2 regions of the Rhizobium sp. SL42 genome follow, and region 1 is predicted to be linked to the other one. Evidence: riboswitches for the same ligand, from Rfam matches in the RefSeq annotation. Region 1 holds a riboswitch; the other holds the start of a gene.
The links. Region 1 has a riboswitch for thiamine pyrophosphate ahead of thiD (bifunctional hydroxymethylpyrimidine kinase/phosphomethylpyrimidine kinase). Riboswitches for the same ligand answer to the same signal wherever they lie in the genome.
Positions count from the first base shown of each region.

Region 2: linked by a shared signal. The riboswitch ahead of thiC (phosphomethylpyrimidine synthase ThiC) and the one ahead of thiD (bifunctional hydroxymethylpyrimidine kinase/phosphomethylpyrimidine kinase) in region 1 are both predicted to bind thiamine pyrophosphate.

Region 1 covers NZ_CP063397.1:1,022,106-1,029,997, forward strand. Annotated here, with positions in the region: gene IM739_RS04720 (DMT family transporter) at 1-825, opposite strand, end outside; gene IM739_RS04725 (Lrp/AsnC family transcriptional regulator) at 932-1,393, shown strand; gene dut (dUTP diphosphatase) at 1,421-1,891, opposite strand; gene IM739_RS04735 (peptide chain release factor 3) at 1,982-3,565, shown strand; gene IM739_RS04740 (HAD family hydrolase) at 3,643-4,317, opposite strand; TPP riboswitch at 4,449-4,545, shown strand; gene thiD (bifunctional hydroxymethylpyrimidine kinase/phosphomethylpyrimidine kinase) at 4,607-5,416, shown strand; gene IM739_RS04750 (GFA family protein) at 5,426-5,824, opposite strand; gene IM739_RS04755 (pirin family protein) at 5,910-6,821, opposite strand; gene IM739_RS04760 (class II glutamine amidotransferase) at 7,097-7,892, shown strand, end outside.
Region 2 covers NZ_CP063397.1:4,055,303-4,063,194, reverse strand. Annotated here, with positions in the region: gene IM739_RS19170 (pyridoxamine 5'-phosphate oxidase family protein) at 1-228, shown strand, start outside; gene IM739_RS19165 (thiamine phosphate synthase) at 348-977, opposite strand; gene IM739_RS19160 (thiazole synthase) at 974-1,750, opposite strand; gene thiS (sulfur carrier protein ThiS) at 1,752-1,949, opposite strand; gene thiO (glycine oxidase ThiO) at 1,946-2,968, opposite strand; gene thiC (phosphomethylpyrimidine synthase ThiC) at 2,970-4,802, opposite strand; TPP riboswitch at 4,897-5,020, opposite strand; gene IM739_RS19140 (HPP family protein) at 5,162-6,310, shown strand; gene IM739_RS19135 (FadR/GntR family transcriptional regulator) at 6,393-7,178, shown strand; gene IM739_RS19130 (sialic acid TRAP transporter substrate-binding protein SiaP) at 7,215-7,892, shown strand, end outside.

The DNA of each region.
Region 1 (7,892 bases):
CGCACCACCTGCGGCCTGCCCGGGCGTCAGCACGTGGCCATAGGCCAGCATGTCGACCGCGATCGCGACGACGGGATAGAGGAAGGACAGGGTCCCTGTCAGGACCACCGGCAGTTTCTGGATTGCGGAGTAGAGGAAGGCATACATTGCGCCCGTATGCACGACACCGATGATCGCGACCATCATCCAGTTTTGCGGCGAGGCCGGTAGCCGGTCGAAATCGGCGAGCGGCAATAGCATGACGATACCGGTGGTGACCTGGATCAGTGCGATCAGATAGGGCGACGTCCCCTTCAGATGTTTGGTGACGAAAGCCGCGATCGCATAGCAGAACGCCGCAAGCAGGGAGAGCAGGATGCCGATCAGATAGCCATCCGGCGTGACGCCGCCGATGGGCTCCCCCGTCAGCGTCATGGCCAGCATGCCGGCAAAGGCCAGCCCCATCCAGCCGAGTTTGGCGCCGCTGACGCGCTCTCGGAGGAAAACCATGCCGAGGCCGACCAGCATGAAGGGCTGGACATTGTAGACGATGGTCGTCACCGAAATGGACGCGAGCGGATAGGCTGAAAACAAGGCGAGCCAGTTCAGGACCAGCGCAATGCCGCCCGCGACCGCCATGGCAAACCGCTTCAGATTGAAGGCGGGATCCGAAAAGGCGCCGAATCGGTGGCAGAGCAGGGCCAGTATCGGAGCGCCGATCAGGCAGCGAAAGAAAACCACATTATAGGGTGTCTGGCCTGATTGCATGACGAACCAGCCGATTGTGCCGGATGTGACCATGGCAATGGTCATGTCGATGATGCCGCGCTTGATGATAGGGTTCATGGTCGCCTCCGGTGATGTGCGGATTCTATCCGTCTTTTCTGGCGATTTGCTTTCTGGAAATTAGGTGTACGATGGAATCGTCGAAATAATGTGAGGAGAAATGGCGATGAATATGCATCTTGTTCAGCTGCTCGACAGCGTCGACCGCAGCATTGTCGAGGCATTGGCCGCCGATGCGCGCCTGTCTTTGAAGGAACTTGCGGCACGGGCCGGCCTTTCATCGCCGGCATGTTCGGAGCGGTTGCGTCGTCTCGAGGATCGTGGGGTTCTACAGGGCTATGCGGCCGAGGTTGCGCTGGAGGCGCTGGGCTATCCGTTGCAGGCGATCGTGCGCGTCCGTCCGCTGCCGGGCATGCTGTATATCGTCGAGAAAATCATTCTGGAGACGCCGGAAATCATCGAATGCGACAAGGTCACGGGCGACGACTGCTTCATCTGCCGGGTCGCGGTGCGCAGCATGGCCGATCTCGACCGCGTTCATGATCGCATCATCGAAAAGGCCCAGACCAATACGTCCATGGTCAAGTCGACGCCCCTGAAGCGCCGTCTGCCGCCGATCGTCGGTTAGGTCAGGTCAACAGATCTGGGGCGGCCCTCACACGCCGGTCGAGCCGAAGCCGCCGGCGCCGCGCACGGTTTCAGACGTCACGGTCACTTCGGCAACCCGCGCCTGGGTGACCGGAGCAATCACCATCTGGGCAATGCGCATGTCGCGTGTGATGGCAAAGTCTTCGTCGCCGAGATTGATCAGCAAGACCTTCACCTCGCCGCGATAGTCGCTGTCGATCGTGCCGGGTGTGTTGAGGCAGGTGATGCCGTTCTTGAAGGCAAGGCCGGAACGCGGGCGGATCTGTGCTTCGAACCCTTGCGGGATCTCGAAGATGAAGCCCGTCGGCACAAGGGCCCTCTTGCCGGGGGCAAGCACCAGCGGTTGGTCGGTATCGACGGCGGCGCGCAGGTCCATGCCGGCCGCACCGGATGTCTCGTATGCGGGCAGGTCAAGGCCGTGCCCATGCTGCAGCCGGACCAGGTTCAGGGTCGGCGTGATGTCTGTGTGGATGGTCATTAGCCATTACTTTGCCCTCACTTGGTCAAGGTCAATTGCAATGCCGGCCTTTAATCGCTAGATAGCCCGCAATTCCACAGGATTCACGACATGGCCGAAACGCTCGCAGAGGCGGTCTCCCGCCGCCGCACCTTCGCTATTATCGCTCACCCGGACGCCGGCAAGACGACGCTCACCGAAAAGCTGCTGCTCTTCGGGGGTGCGATCCAGCTCGCCGGTGAGGTCAAGGCCAAGAAGGATCGTATCCAAACCCGTTCAGACTGGATGAAGATCGAGCGCGAGCGCGGCATTTCGGTCGTGACCTCGGTGATGACCTTCGAATACAATGACAAGGTTTTCAACATCCTCGACACGCCGGGTCACGAAGACTTTGCTGACGATACCTACCGTACGCTGACGGCCGTCGACGCCGCGGTCATGGTTATCGATGCCGCCAAGGGTATCGAGCCGCGCACGCTGAAGCTGTTCGAAGTCTGCCGCATGCGCGACATCCCGATCATCACCTTCATCAACAAGATGGACCGCGAAAGCCGCGATCCCTTCGAAATCCTCGATGAAGTCGAGGAAAAGCTGGCGCTCGACACAGCGCCGATCACCTGGCCGGTCGGCCGGTCGAAGACATTCAGCGGATCCTACAATCTCGCGGAAAACACCTTCCGCGGTTCCGACAAGCAGGTCGAAGGCCTGCCTGTGAACAGCCCGGCAAATGTCGCCGAACAGCTGCCGGAAAACGAGCGTGAAGCTTTTATCGAAGAGCTGGATCTGGCGCGCGAAGCCTGCCGCCCGTTTGACAAGCAGGCCTTCCTCGAGGGCCATATGACACCGGTCTTCTTCGGCTCGGCTTTGAAGAATTTCGGCGTGCGCGACCTGATCAACGCGCTGGGGGATTTTGCCCCGCCGCCGCGCGACCAGGTGGCCGATATCCGCAAGGTTCATGCATCCGAAGACAAGATGACCGCTTTTGTGTTCAAGATTCAGGCCAATATGGATCCGAACCACCGCGACCGCATCGCCTTTGCCCGCATCTGCTCCGGCAAGCTGGAGCGCGGCATGAAGGCGCGTTTGGCCCGCACCGGCAAGCAGATGGGCCTGACGGCACCGCAGTTCTTCTTCGCTTCGCAGCGCCAGTTGGCCGATACGGCCTATGCCGGCGACGTGGTCGGCATCCCGAACCACGGCACGCTTCGTATCGGGGACACCTTGACCGAAGGCGAAAACCTCGTCTTTCAGGGCGTTCCGAACTTCTCGCCGGAAATCCTGCGTCGTGTACGCCTCGAGGATGCGATGAAGGCGAAGAAGCTCAAGGAAGCGCTGCAGCAGATGGCCGAAGAAGGCGTCGTGCAGCTCTTTTCCCCGGAAGACGGCTCGCCGGCGATCGTCGGTGTTGTCGGCGCTCTGCAGCTCGACGTTCTGAAGGAACGACTGTCGGGTGAATATACGCTGCCGGTCTCGTTCGAAATGTCGCGTTTTTCGGTCTGCCGCTGGATTTCATCCGATCAGCCCGCCGAACTCGACAAGTTCATGACCCAGCGCCGCGGCGATATCTGCCGGGATCTGGACGGCGATCCGGTCTTCATGGCGCAGGATGCATTTTCGCTGCGCTACGAGTCGGAGCGGTTTCCCGCGATCAAGATGGTGGCGATCAAGGAATATCACGTCGCCAAGGCGGCTTGATCGTTTTCCATGCGATGTCGGTCAGCCCGCGCACCAGAGGCGCGGGCGTGCCATTCCCGGGCTGACCTTGGAAAAGGTCAGCCGGCCCGGACGATCTGCATGCCGCCATCGCCGTCGACATGCACCTTAAGCCCGATATAGCTCGCAATTGCCGGATGCCGGGTCTCAAGTGGATGGCTGTGGGTGGCGGTGACCACCATGACATCCGAGCCCGCAGCTTCGCCGGCCAGCACGCCGGCCATCACGTCTTCGAACACCAGGCAGCGGGCCGGATCGACACCGAGATGGCTTGCCCCGAGCAGATAACCCGCAGGATTTGGTTTTCCGATCTTCACGTCTTCGGCGGTGACGATTTTTGGCGGCTGCGGCAGGCCCGCGGCCTCGATGCGGGCCCTTGCGAGGAGCACAGGGGCCGATGTGACGATCGCCCAGCGCGCCGAGGGCAGGCCGTTCAGAAAGTCTATCGCGCCGGGAATGGCGACCACACCCTCGACGTCTTCGATTTCACCGCGCTCGATTTCCAGCGCTTCCGCCTGAACGTCGACACCCGGCAGGCCAAGTCCGCTGATCGTGTCGATGCCACGTTTGCCATGCATCGTTGGCAGGAAGGCCTCGACATCGAGCCCGTGGCGTGCGGCCCATTTGCCCCACACGCGCTCTGCGGCCGCGATGGAGTTGAGCAGCGTACCGTCCATGTCGAACAGAAAGCCATTGTAACGCTTGTCGAAGACGGTGTTCTGGGCGAAGGGCAATCGCGAATTCCTTGAGCTGGGACGATAGGCTGACTACGCAACTAGCCATTTTTGACTTTTGTCGCAAATGGTTCGGGGCTGTGCCTATGCCATTTTGCATGACAGCAGCGCCGCTCTGCTCTAAGACTAGGCTCCAGAGACAGGGGCGTTCATCGAAAGATGGGCTGAGAAGCACCCTTTGAACCTGAACCAGATAATGCTGGCGGAGGGAGTCGCTTGGGAAGCCTCCGCGCATATCGTGGCCCTTCCCGTCGGCTACCCCGCTGGAGAAGGGGCGCCCGTGAAATCCATGTCCAGTTTCATTGCCAATGTGCTGTCGATTGCCGGATCCGATCCGTCCGGTGGGGCCGGGATCCAGGCCGATCTGAAGACGTTCTCTGCACGCGGATGCTACGGCATGGCGGCGATCACGGCGCTGACGGCACAGAACACCCGGGGCGTTTCGTCGGTACAGGCTATCGACCCTGACTTCGTCGCGGAGCAGATCCGGATGATTTTCGCCGACCTGCACGTCGATGCCGTCAAGATCGGCATGATTGCCAATGCCGATATTGCCCGCGCGGTTGCCGAAGCGCTGAAGCCATATCGCGCCATTCCAATCGTCCTGGATCCCGTCATGATCGCCAAGGGCGGTGCCGCGCTGCTGGACCCCGAAGCGGTTGCCGTGCTCCGCGATGAGCTTCTGCCCCTCGCAACGCTTCTCACCCCCAATCTTCCCGAAGCCGCTGTCCTGCTCGGCGAGCCGGAGGCGGCCCGCCGGGAGGTGATGGAATCGCAGGGCGCCCGTCTGATGTTACAGGGGCCCAAGGCTGTGTTGTTGAAGGGCGGGCATCTCGCCGCCGCCGACAGCCCGGACCTGCTGGTTTCAGGCGGGCGCTTTCGTTGGTTCGAAGCGCCGCGGATTGCCACGAAGAACACCCACGGGACGGGCTGCGCGCTGTCGAGTGCGATTGCCGCCGAACTTGCAAAGGGGCTGACAACAGTTGACGCCGTTGCAGCGGCCAAGAGCTGGCTGGCTAGCGCGGTCGCGACGTCGGGGGCTTTGGCCGTGGGTTCGGGACATGGGCCCGTGCATCATTTCCACGCCCTTTGGAGATAATCCCCTGGTCTATTCGCCGGCAGATGCGGGAATGTCCCGTATGTCGCTCACCCATCTCAGGGCAGAGCCGGTCCAGCTCTGATGGCGTGGCGTGAGCGCCTGCCGCTGATCGATCGTTCCGAGGCGTATGGCGATGCTGGCGCCGGTGGCATCGACCCGCCAGAGTGGCGAACCACAGATATCACAGAAGTACTGGTCACTCGGCCTGCCGCTGGCGCCGAACTTGCGGTATCGGCGCGCCGTGCCCGCCACAACGCGGAAATCCATGGGTTCCGCACCGACGCTGACCCGGTAAGCGCATCCGGTCAGTCGCTGGCAATCGGTGCAATGGCAGATGCCGACCTCCTGCGGGTCGACTTCGGCTTCGAAGCGGATAGCGCCGCAATGGCAGCCGCCGGAGATATGCATGTTCAGCCTCCCAAAAAAGAAAACCCGGCGGAGGGGGGCCGCCGGGCAAGGGGAACTTGACTGTCACAGCCTTGCGGCTGCTTGTTTAATGATCGACCTTGATAAAAGTTCCATTCTGCAATTCGTTCATCGCCTGCATCAGCTCTTCGCGTGTATTCATCACGATCGGGCCGTGCCAGGCGACCGGTTCCTTGATCGGCTTGCCGGTGACCAGCAGAAAGCGGATGCCTTGTTCGCCGGCCTGCACGGTAATCTCGTCGCCGGTGTCGAAGACGACCAGCGTCCTGTTGCCGGAAAGGTCGCGGATATTCAGCTCTTCGCCCCTGTATTCCTTTTCGACCTTTACGCCGAATGGCGTGGAAGCGTCGCGGAAGCTGCCGGATCCTGCGAAGATATAGGCAAAAGCGGAACGATAGGTGTCGACCGGAATGGTCTTGCGCTTGCCGGGCGGCACCGAAATGTCGAGATAGACCGGCTCCGCTGCAATCCCGTCGACGGGACCTGCCTTGCCCCAGAAAGCGCCGGAGATCACCCTGACCGCGGTGCCGTCGTCATCGACCACGACGGGAATATCGGCGGACTTGATGTCCTGATAACGCGGCGCGGTCATCTTCAGCGACGAGGGCAGGTTGGCCCAAAGCTGGAAGCCGTGCATGCGGCCCGCGAAATCGCCCTTGGGCATTTCCTGATGCATGATGCCGCTCCCGGCGGTCATCCACTGGAGATCACCGGCGCCGAGCAGCCCGCGATTGCCGAGGCTGTCGCCGTGCTCGACCGTGCCGGCCAGCACATAGGTAATGGTCTCGATGCCGCGATGCGGGTGCCAGGGGAAGCCGCGAATATAGTCGGACGGGGTATCGTTGCGGAAATCATCCATCATCAGGAAGGGGTCGGTCATCGACGGATCGCCGAAGCCGAACACTCGGTGCAGCTTGACGCCGGCGCCTTCCATGGTTGGCGTGGCGCGGCTTTCATGCTTGACGGGGCGGATCGACATGGAATGCTCCTTTTGCGTGATTGCCGCCAATATAGCCGAATTTCGCCGCAGCCGAAGAGAGACGCCGGGAACGCAGTGTTCACAAAGCCCGCCCGTGTTTGGAAAACAGGCCCTCAGTCAAAAAACGCGATTGTGCGGTGCAGAAAGTGATTGCAGCATTCGTCAAAATTCTGTCATCAATGTCACGACGTTTACGTATCGTTAGCCATTCGGTTGAAAACTGTCTCAAAGTGCGCCGGCGACGGACCGGTAGCTTGTCGGAGTTGTGAAAACGCATGTGTCGTTGGGCAGCCTATCGCGGCGAAGCGATCTATCTGGAAGAACTGGTGACCTCGCCGGCCCATTCGCTGATAGAGCAATCCCACTGCGCCACCCGCGCCAAGACAGCGACCAACGCGGATGGCTTTGGCATTGCCTGGTACGGCGATCGCCCGGAACCTGGCCGTTTCCGCGATGTGCTGCCCGCATGGTCTGACTGCAACCTGAAAAGCCTTGCCAGCCAGATCCGCTCCTCGCTGTTTCTTGCACATGTCCGCGCAGCCACCCATGGCTCGACCCGCCGCGACAACTGCCATCCTTTCGTCAACGGCAACTGGTCCTTCATGCATAACGGCCAGATCGATCATTTCGACCGCATCCGCCGGCCGATGGAAACGATGCTCGACGACGAGCATTTCCATGCACGTGTCGGCACCACGGATTCCGAGCTGCTGTTCCTGCTGGCCCTGCAATTCGGCCTCAAGGAAAGGCCTATTGCCGCCATGAGCGAGGCCGTGGGCTTCGTCGAGCGCATGAGTATGCACATGACCGGTGAAGCGCGTGTACGCTTCACGGCGGCCTTCTCCGACGGTCGGGCGCTGTATGCCGTGCGCTATTCGACCGATGCATTCGCGCCGACGCTCTATGCTGCCCCGATGGGCGACAAGGGCGGTTACTGTCTGGTTTCCGAACCGCTCACCGACGAGACCGACAAATGGGTCGAGATCCCGGCCAGCAGCGCTGTCATCCTGAGCGAAAAGGGACTGGACGCGGTCGAATTCCGCCCGGCCGCCGATGATGCCCGTATGCCGG
Region 2 (7,892 bases), 1.0 Mb from region 1:
GACCAGGCGCTGACTGATCGCGTCCTGGACACCGGCTACAAGGCGAAAGTCGAGCGGATCTTCAAAATTCGTCTCGAGGCCTATGACTGGAACTGCCCGCAGCATATCACGCCCCGCTATACGCAGGAGGAGGTCGAGCAGGCCGTAGAGCCACTCCGGGAAAGGTTGACCCAATTGGAGGCGGAGAATGCGCGCTTGCGTTCACGGCTGGCGGCCTCCGGAAATTGACGGCGGCCCGCTGACCGCGCTTGGCGCCAGCGTATGCCACAGCGTCGGCTTAGGCAATGTTTAGCGTCCGGGTACCATTGACACTTCAGTCTGTCTCGATCGGATGTGACTGATCAGCTTCAGTCAGGAACCTGTCCCGGTCGGTGGCGAATGGCGGAGGTTTGCTCGATCCATCGTCTCGTTTGACCTTCCGGATCCCGATGGCGCGTGATGTCGGAAACGACGGCCGCGCTGTCTGCCCCGCTCGCAAACACGCCTTCAAGCCGATCGACACGCAAGCCACCAATGGCGACAAGCGGTAGATTGCCGATCCTCGCTTTCCACCGGCCGAGTTTTTCTGGGCCTTGCGGTTGCCAGTTCATCTGTTTCAGTGTTGTCGGGTAAATCGGCCCGAGAGCGACATAGTCCGGGGAAACGGCAAGCGCTGTTTCTAGTTCCGCTTCGTTGTGGGTAGAGATGCCGATTCTCAGATTGGCCGTGCGGATCGCGTGGATGTCGGCCGCGGCCAGATCCTCCTGGCCGAGATGGATGAAGTCGCCCCCTTCCTCTATGGCGGTCTGCCAGAAATCATTGATGATCAGTTGGCAGTCGTGCCGGGCGCAGATTTGCCTGGCGCGGCGGACATGGGCGCGCACTGTCGACGGCTCGACATTTTTCATGCGCAACTGCACGAGTTTCACGCCGCAGGGCACAAGCCTTTCGATCCAGTCGGCGGTGTCGACAATCAGGTAGAACGGGTCAAGTGTCATGCGAAAACGCCTTTCCCGATTGTGGGCGTGGAGGGAACGGCCATGGTGCGCGGTTCCAGCATGCCTGCCTGATATGCCCGTTGTCCGGCAAGAATGGCGTCAGTAAAAGCCTGTGCCATCATCGGCGGATCAAGGGCGCCGGCGACCGCTGTGTTCAGAAGAACGGCGTCATAACCCAGTTCCATCACGGCTGTCGCATGCGAGGGCCTGCCGATTCCGGCGTCGACAATCAGCGGGATCTCGGGAAACGCTTCCCGCATCGCCCGCAGTCCGCCCAGGTTCTGCGGCCCCATGGCGCTGCCGATCGGGGCGCACCATGGCATCAGGACCCTGCAGCCTGCCGCTAGCAGCTTTTCCCCGACAACCAGATCGTCGGTCGTGTAGGGAAAGACATGGAAGCCTTCCTCGTTCAGGATGCGTGCGGCCTCAACCAAGCCAAAGACATCGGGTTGCAGCGTGTCCTGACGACCGATGACCTCGAGCTTTATCCAATTGGTGGCAAAGACTTCCCGCGCCATCCTGGCCGTGAGCACGGCTTCGGATACACTGTGGCAGCCTGCGGTGTTCGGCAGGACATGCACTCCGAGATCCTTGACGAGTTGGAAAAATGCGCCGCCCGCCTTGCCGCCGGCGGTTTCGCGACGAAGTGATACCGTGACGATCTCTGTGCTGGAGCGGCGGATTGCCTCGGCAAGAATGGCTGGTGACGGATAGCGCGCCGTGCCGAGCAGCAGACGCGAGGAAACCTCGATCTCGTAGAGCAACAAGCCCATGTCATCCTCCCTGCATCGGCGAGAGGATCTCGATCCGGTCGCCCTGGTTCAACTGGTATCGTGGCCGATCCTCGCGATGGACCAGGTCACCATTGACTGCGGTTGCCAGCCAGTCACCCTCGTATTCAAGTGCGGTCAATAGTTCGGCAAGTGTCGCCGCCGCGCAGTCCTGCGGCTCGCCATTGATGGTCAGCTTCATGCGATTTTCCTTTCCACGCTGGTGTGGCGGCGTTCAAGCCGATCCGCGACCTCTTGTGCCATGGCGGGTGCCAGCAGAAAGCCGTGACGATACATGCCGGCAACGGCCAGTCCCTCCGGTGTTTCGACAACACGGGGGATGTTGTCGGCAAAGGCGGGACGGATGCCGGTGCCTGTTTCGGTGACGCGCGCCTCACCGAATGCGGGGTGCACGGCGTAAGCCATGTTGAGCAGTTCCATCAGCGATCGGACGGCTATCGGGCCGTTGTCTTCGGCCTCGATCATCGTTGCGCCAAGCATGAACAGGCCGTCGCCGCGTGGCACGACGTAGAGAGGATGGCGCGGATGAAGCAGGCGCACCGGCCTCGCCAAGGTGATATCACCCGTTTGCAGATAGAGCATCTCGCCGCGCACACCGCGAAGGCCGTGGACGGTTCCGATTGCCGCTGCGCCGGTGCAGTCGACAATGCAGTTGACGGCTTGGCCGGTGGTGCCATCGCGGCTGTGATCGCGGGCGGGCGGGGGCATCGCTTCATTACAGGCGAGGCGGAACACGGTGCCACGTTTTTCCAGGCTCTCATACAGGCGCTGCATCACCTGGCGCGGGTCCAGATGAGCCTCTTCGGCAAAGAACAATCCCTTGTGAAATCGTCCGGCCAGGTCGGGCTCCAGAGCGGCGATGGCTTCCGCATCCACCCATTCATAACCCTGCGTGCGTGCTGCAAAGCGGCCGAGTTCTGCGCTGTCCCTTGACTGGGCAAGGACGAGTGTACCCTTGCCGATCACGTCTGCGGGCATGGTCTTTTGCCACCAATCCAGCCCCTGAAGCCCCAACTGCAACACCTGTTCCGGTGCTGCTTCGCGCTCGCAATAGGGCGCAAGCATGCCGCCTGCATAGCGGGATGCGCCATGGCCGACACTGGTGGCGCGTTCGTGAACTTCGACCGAAAAGCCACGGTTCACCAGTTCATGGGCGGTGACGAGACCGGCAATGCCGGCCCCTCTTATGACAACCGTCATTTCACTCTCCCGCCTCTGGCTGTGCCGTATCGTCCAGCGGCATGTAGAGCTGGCCACCCTGTCGAAACTTCTCCGCCATCGCGGCCAGGCCTTCCTTCTGCGCTTCCGCGCGGATGTCATGCGAGATCCGCATCGAGCAAAATTTCGGGCCGCACATCGAGCAGAAATGCGCAACCTTGTGGGCCTCCTTCGGAAGCGTCTCGTCGTGGAAGGCGCGGGCGGTATCGGGATCGAGCGACAGGTTGAACTGATCCTCCCAGCGGAACTCGAAGCGTGCGCGCGACAATGCATCGTCGCGAACCTGCGCTGCCGGATGGCCCTTGGCCAGATCGGCGGCATGGGCGGCGATCTTGTAGGTGATGACGCCGACTTTCACATCGTTGCGGTCGGGCAGGCCGAGATGTTCCTTTGGCGTGACATAGCAGAGCATGGCGGTTCCGAACCAGCCGATCATGGCGGCACCAATGCCCGACGTGATGTGGTCGTAGCCGGGGGCGATATCGGTGGTCAGCGGCCCGAGGGTATAGAAGGGGGCTTCGCCACAGACCTTCAACTGCTTGTCCATGTTTTCCTTGATCTTATGCATCGGCACATGACCGGGACCCTCGATCATGACCTGGCAATCCTTGGCCCAAGCGATCTGGGTCAGTTCCCCCAGGGTCTCCAGTTCGGCAAACTGGGCGGCGTCATTGGCGTCGGCGATCGAACCGGGGCGAAGCCCGTCGCCCAGCGAGAACGACACGTCGTAGGTCCGGCAGATGTCGCAGATCTCCTCGAAATGCTCATAGAGGAAACTCTCGCGGTGATGATGCAGGCACCACTTGGCCATGATCGAGCCGCCGCGGCTGACGATGCCGGTGACGCGATTGACGGTCAGCGGAATGTAAGCGAGCCGGACGCCGGCATGGATGGTGAAATAGTCGACGCCCTGTTCAGCCTGTTCGATCAGCGTGTCGCGATAGACCTCCCAGGTCAGGTCCTCTGCTATGCCGCCGACCTTTTCCAGCGCCTGGTACAGCGGCACCGTGCCGATCGGCACCGGTGAATTGCGGATGATCCAGTCGCGGATGTGGTGAATGTTGCGGCCGGTGGACAGGTCCATGACGGTGTCGGCACCCCAGCGGATCGCCCATACCATCTTTTCAACCTCCTCTGCCATCGACGAGGTGACGGCGGAATTGCCGATATTGGCATTGATCTTGACGAGGAAATTGCGGCCGATGATCATCGGCTCGAGTTCAGGATGGTTGATGTTGGCTGGAATGATTGCGCGGCCGGCGGCGACTTCCATGCGGACAAATTCCGGCGTGACATAGTCCGGGATATGCGCACCGAAACTCTCGCCGTCGCGCTTCATCGTCTCCCTGGCCGCCTTGCGGCCGAGATTTTCGCGAATTGCGATGAATTCCATTTCTGCCGTGACGATCCCGGCTCTTGCATAGGCGAGTTGTGTGACGGCCTTGCCGCCCTTAGCGCGCAGTGGAGAGTGACGCCTGGGAAATTCGGGCGTCAGCCGGTCGCCGGAGACGAAGCCGTTGTCTTCCGGCTTGATATGGCGACCGGGATAGACCTCGACATCGGAGCGATCCGTGATCCAGGTTGCGCGATTGCGGGTCAATCCTGCATCAATCGCGATCGTCGTCGCCTGATCGGTGTAGGGACCGGAGCTGTCATAGAGGTTGACGGGCGGCTCGCCGGAGGTTGGATGAAGGGCGATCTGGCGCATCGGGACGCGAATGTCCGCGTGCAGTTGGCCTTGCAGATGGATTTTTGTCGAGGCCGGAAGTGGTCCGGTGGTGACTTCGGGTTTGGCAAAATTTTGGGCAATGTTCATCGTGAGGCTCCAAGTTTGATGTTGGAGACCCAGTCATGTCAGCCGGAAAGATGGATAGACGCCTGCCATAGGCCCACCTAGATGGACTCGTGGCATTGCAGCGCTCGCACCGTCCCTACGCCAGTATGAACTGGATCAGGTTCAACGGGTCACTGCGCTGCTTTCGAAAAAGCCCAGCAGACTCTCAGCCCCTTGGCGGGACCCCCCTGGTGAATGCGGCAAGGTTACGAAGATAAGGCTTGCCGCGTCAAGTGGCGATCTGAAGCGCGCTGTTGACATCGTCATGCCTTTGGCGGTGACGGCGGAGCCTTGCATGTGCTAAGCGCGCTGCGGTTCCTCTCGTTTGTGCCGGACAGGTCATGACGCAACAGCATCCCTGGTTTTTCCGATTGATTCCCGAAGCAGCGACAGTCAGCTACCGGGAGCGGGGGCGGGCAGTTGCGGGTGCCTTGATCGGGATCCTGGCGACTGGTCTTGTTGGCCATTTCTTCGCCAAGGAAAGTCCAGGTCTGCCCGCTTTGATCGCGCCGATGGGGGCCTCTGCGGTGCTATTGTTCGCTGTACCCTCCAGTCCCTTGGCCCAGCCCTGGTCGATCATGGGCGGCAATATCGTGTCCGCGCTCATCGGGGTTACGGTCGCCAAGCTGGTGGCGGATCCCTTTCTTGCCTCGGCCTTGGCTGTCGGCGTGGCGATTGCCGCGATGATGGCACTGCGCTGCCTGCATCCGCCGAGCGGTGCCATAGCCCTGACGGCGGTCCTCGGTGGCCCGCTCGTGCAAAGCTTGGGCTATGATTTCGTCGTCTGGCCGGTCGCCGGAAACTCGTTGCTCCTGCTGCTATTGGCGCTCGCTTTCAACAATCTGACCGGCCGCCGCTATCCGCATATGCCGAAACCGGCAGCTTCCGAACACGGTACGTCCGATCCATCGCCGGTCGAGCGCATCGGCTTTACCCGCGCGGATCTCGACGAGGTGCTGCTGGAATACGACGAATTTCTCGATATCGACCGGGACGATCTCGAAAATATCCTGCGGCGCACGGAACTTCGTTCCTACCAGCGGCGCAGCGGCGATACCGTCTGTGCCCAGATCATGTCGCGCGACGTTGTTGCCGTTGCGCCAGACGCTTCATTGCAGGAGGCCTTGACGCTGTTGCGACGTCATCACATCAAGGCGTTGCCGGTGACAGACGACAATGCCCGGGTCATCGGTATCGTCACGCAGACGGATCTGCTGGACAAGGCCGAGTGGAACAAAGGTCGGCCGGTCATCGGCTTTCGCCGGCGATTGCAGCTCGCGCTTTCCGGTGCTTCTGCTCCGAACGGCACCGTGCGCGATATCATGACGACACCGGTCCGTACGGTACTGCCCCAGTCTCCGGTTTCGGCGGCGATTGTCACGTTCGCCGAGGAAGGACTGCACTATCTCCCGGTGATCAACGGTGGGAACCGGCTGGTCGGCATAATCTCGCAGACAGATGTTCTGGTCGCCATGCTGGCCGACAAATAAGCCTTGGCTGATTTGCGCTGAGAATAAATTGGAACGCGATTGACAGAACTCGGATCAAAGGTATACGACTGTCTGAATTGGTATGACCACTTGGCCACCTGTCCAGAAGGCGCATCAAACGATGATTTTTTCTGCCGTGGAATCGCGCCGCCTGTATCGGCAGGTGGCGGACCAGATGCGGGGCCTGATCGAGAGCGGTGAGCTGGCGGCGGGTTCGAGACTGCCTGCGGAGCGAGAGTTGGCACAGATGCTGGGCGTTTCGCGTCCGACGGTGCGCGAAGCCCTGATCGTCCTGGAGGTCGAGGGTTTCATCGATATCCGCATGGGTTCGGGCATCTACGTGACAGCACGCAAGGTGCCCGCCAGCGACATGCCGCCTGAGGATTTCGAAGGCCCGTTCGAATTGCTGCGTGCGCGGGCGGTCGTCGAATGTGCGGTTGCTGAGGAAGCTGCAAGGCTCGCAAAGCCCGAGCACATCCTGATTCTAGACGACAATCTTGCCCGGATGGCGGCGGCTCTTGATGATCGTCGCCAGGCGCTGGCGCTCGATCGCGACTTCCATGTCATCGTATCCGGCATCATCGCCAACCAGACGCTGAACCGCTTCGTCGGCAGTATCCACGACATGCGCATGACGCCGTATTTCGAGAAGCTCGCCAGCTATTTCGAAAACAAGGATACCTGGAGGGCGGCGATGGAGGAGCATCGCGCGATCCGGGACGCGATTGCAGCGGGTGATCCGGCCGCAGCCCGGGCCGCAATGCGGGCCCATCTTGATCAATCACAGCTTCGCCTGTCGGAAAGTTTCGAGGAGGAAACGACCGACGGTTCGATACCGGCCGCATGGAGGCGTGCCGGCGGCGTCTAGCCGATCCACTGACTTTCAACCTGGGAGGAGAATGAAATGAAGTTCAGACTGAAAATGCTTTTGGGCGCGACCGCCGCCGTTCTGGCCACGGCATTCACCGCGCATGCCGAAACCGTGCTGAAGTGGGCGCATGTCTACGAGACATCGGAACCGTTCCACAGCGAATCCGTCTGGGCGGCCGAGGAAATCGGCAAGCGCACCGAAGGGCGCTACAAAATCGATGTCTTCCCCGCGTCGCAGCTTGGCAAGGAAGCCGATCTGAACCAGGGCCTCAAGCTCGGCACGGTCGACATCATCATTTCCGGTTCGAGCTTTGCGGCGCGCGAATATGCGCCGATCGGCGTGACCTACTACCCCTACACGTTCCGCGATCCGGCTCACCTGATCGCCTATACCAAGAGTGACGTTTTCAAGCGTCTTGCCCAGGGTTATGAGGAGGCATCCGGCAATCACATTGTCGCCGTTACCTATTACGGAACACGGCACACCACTTCGAACAAGCCGATTGCCAAATGCGCAGATATGGCCGGACTGAAGATCCGCGTGCCGGACGTCCCGGCCTATCTCGCCATGCCGCGCTCCTGCGGAGCAAACACCACGCCGATCGCGTTTGCCGAGGTCTATCTTGCCCTGCAGAACGGCACGGTCGAAGCGCAGGAAAACCCGCTGACCACGATCGAAGCGAAGAAGTTCTACGAAGTTCAGAAGCACATC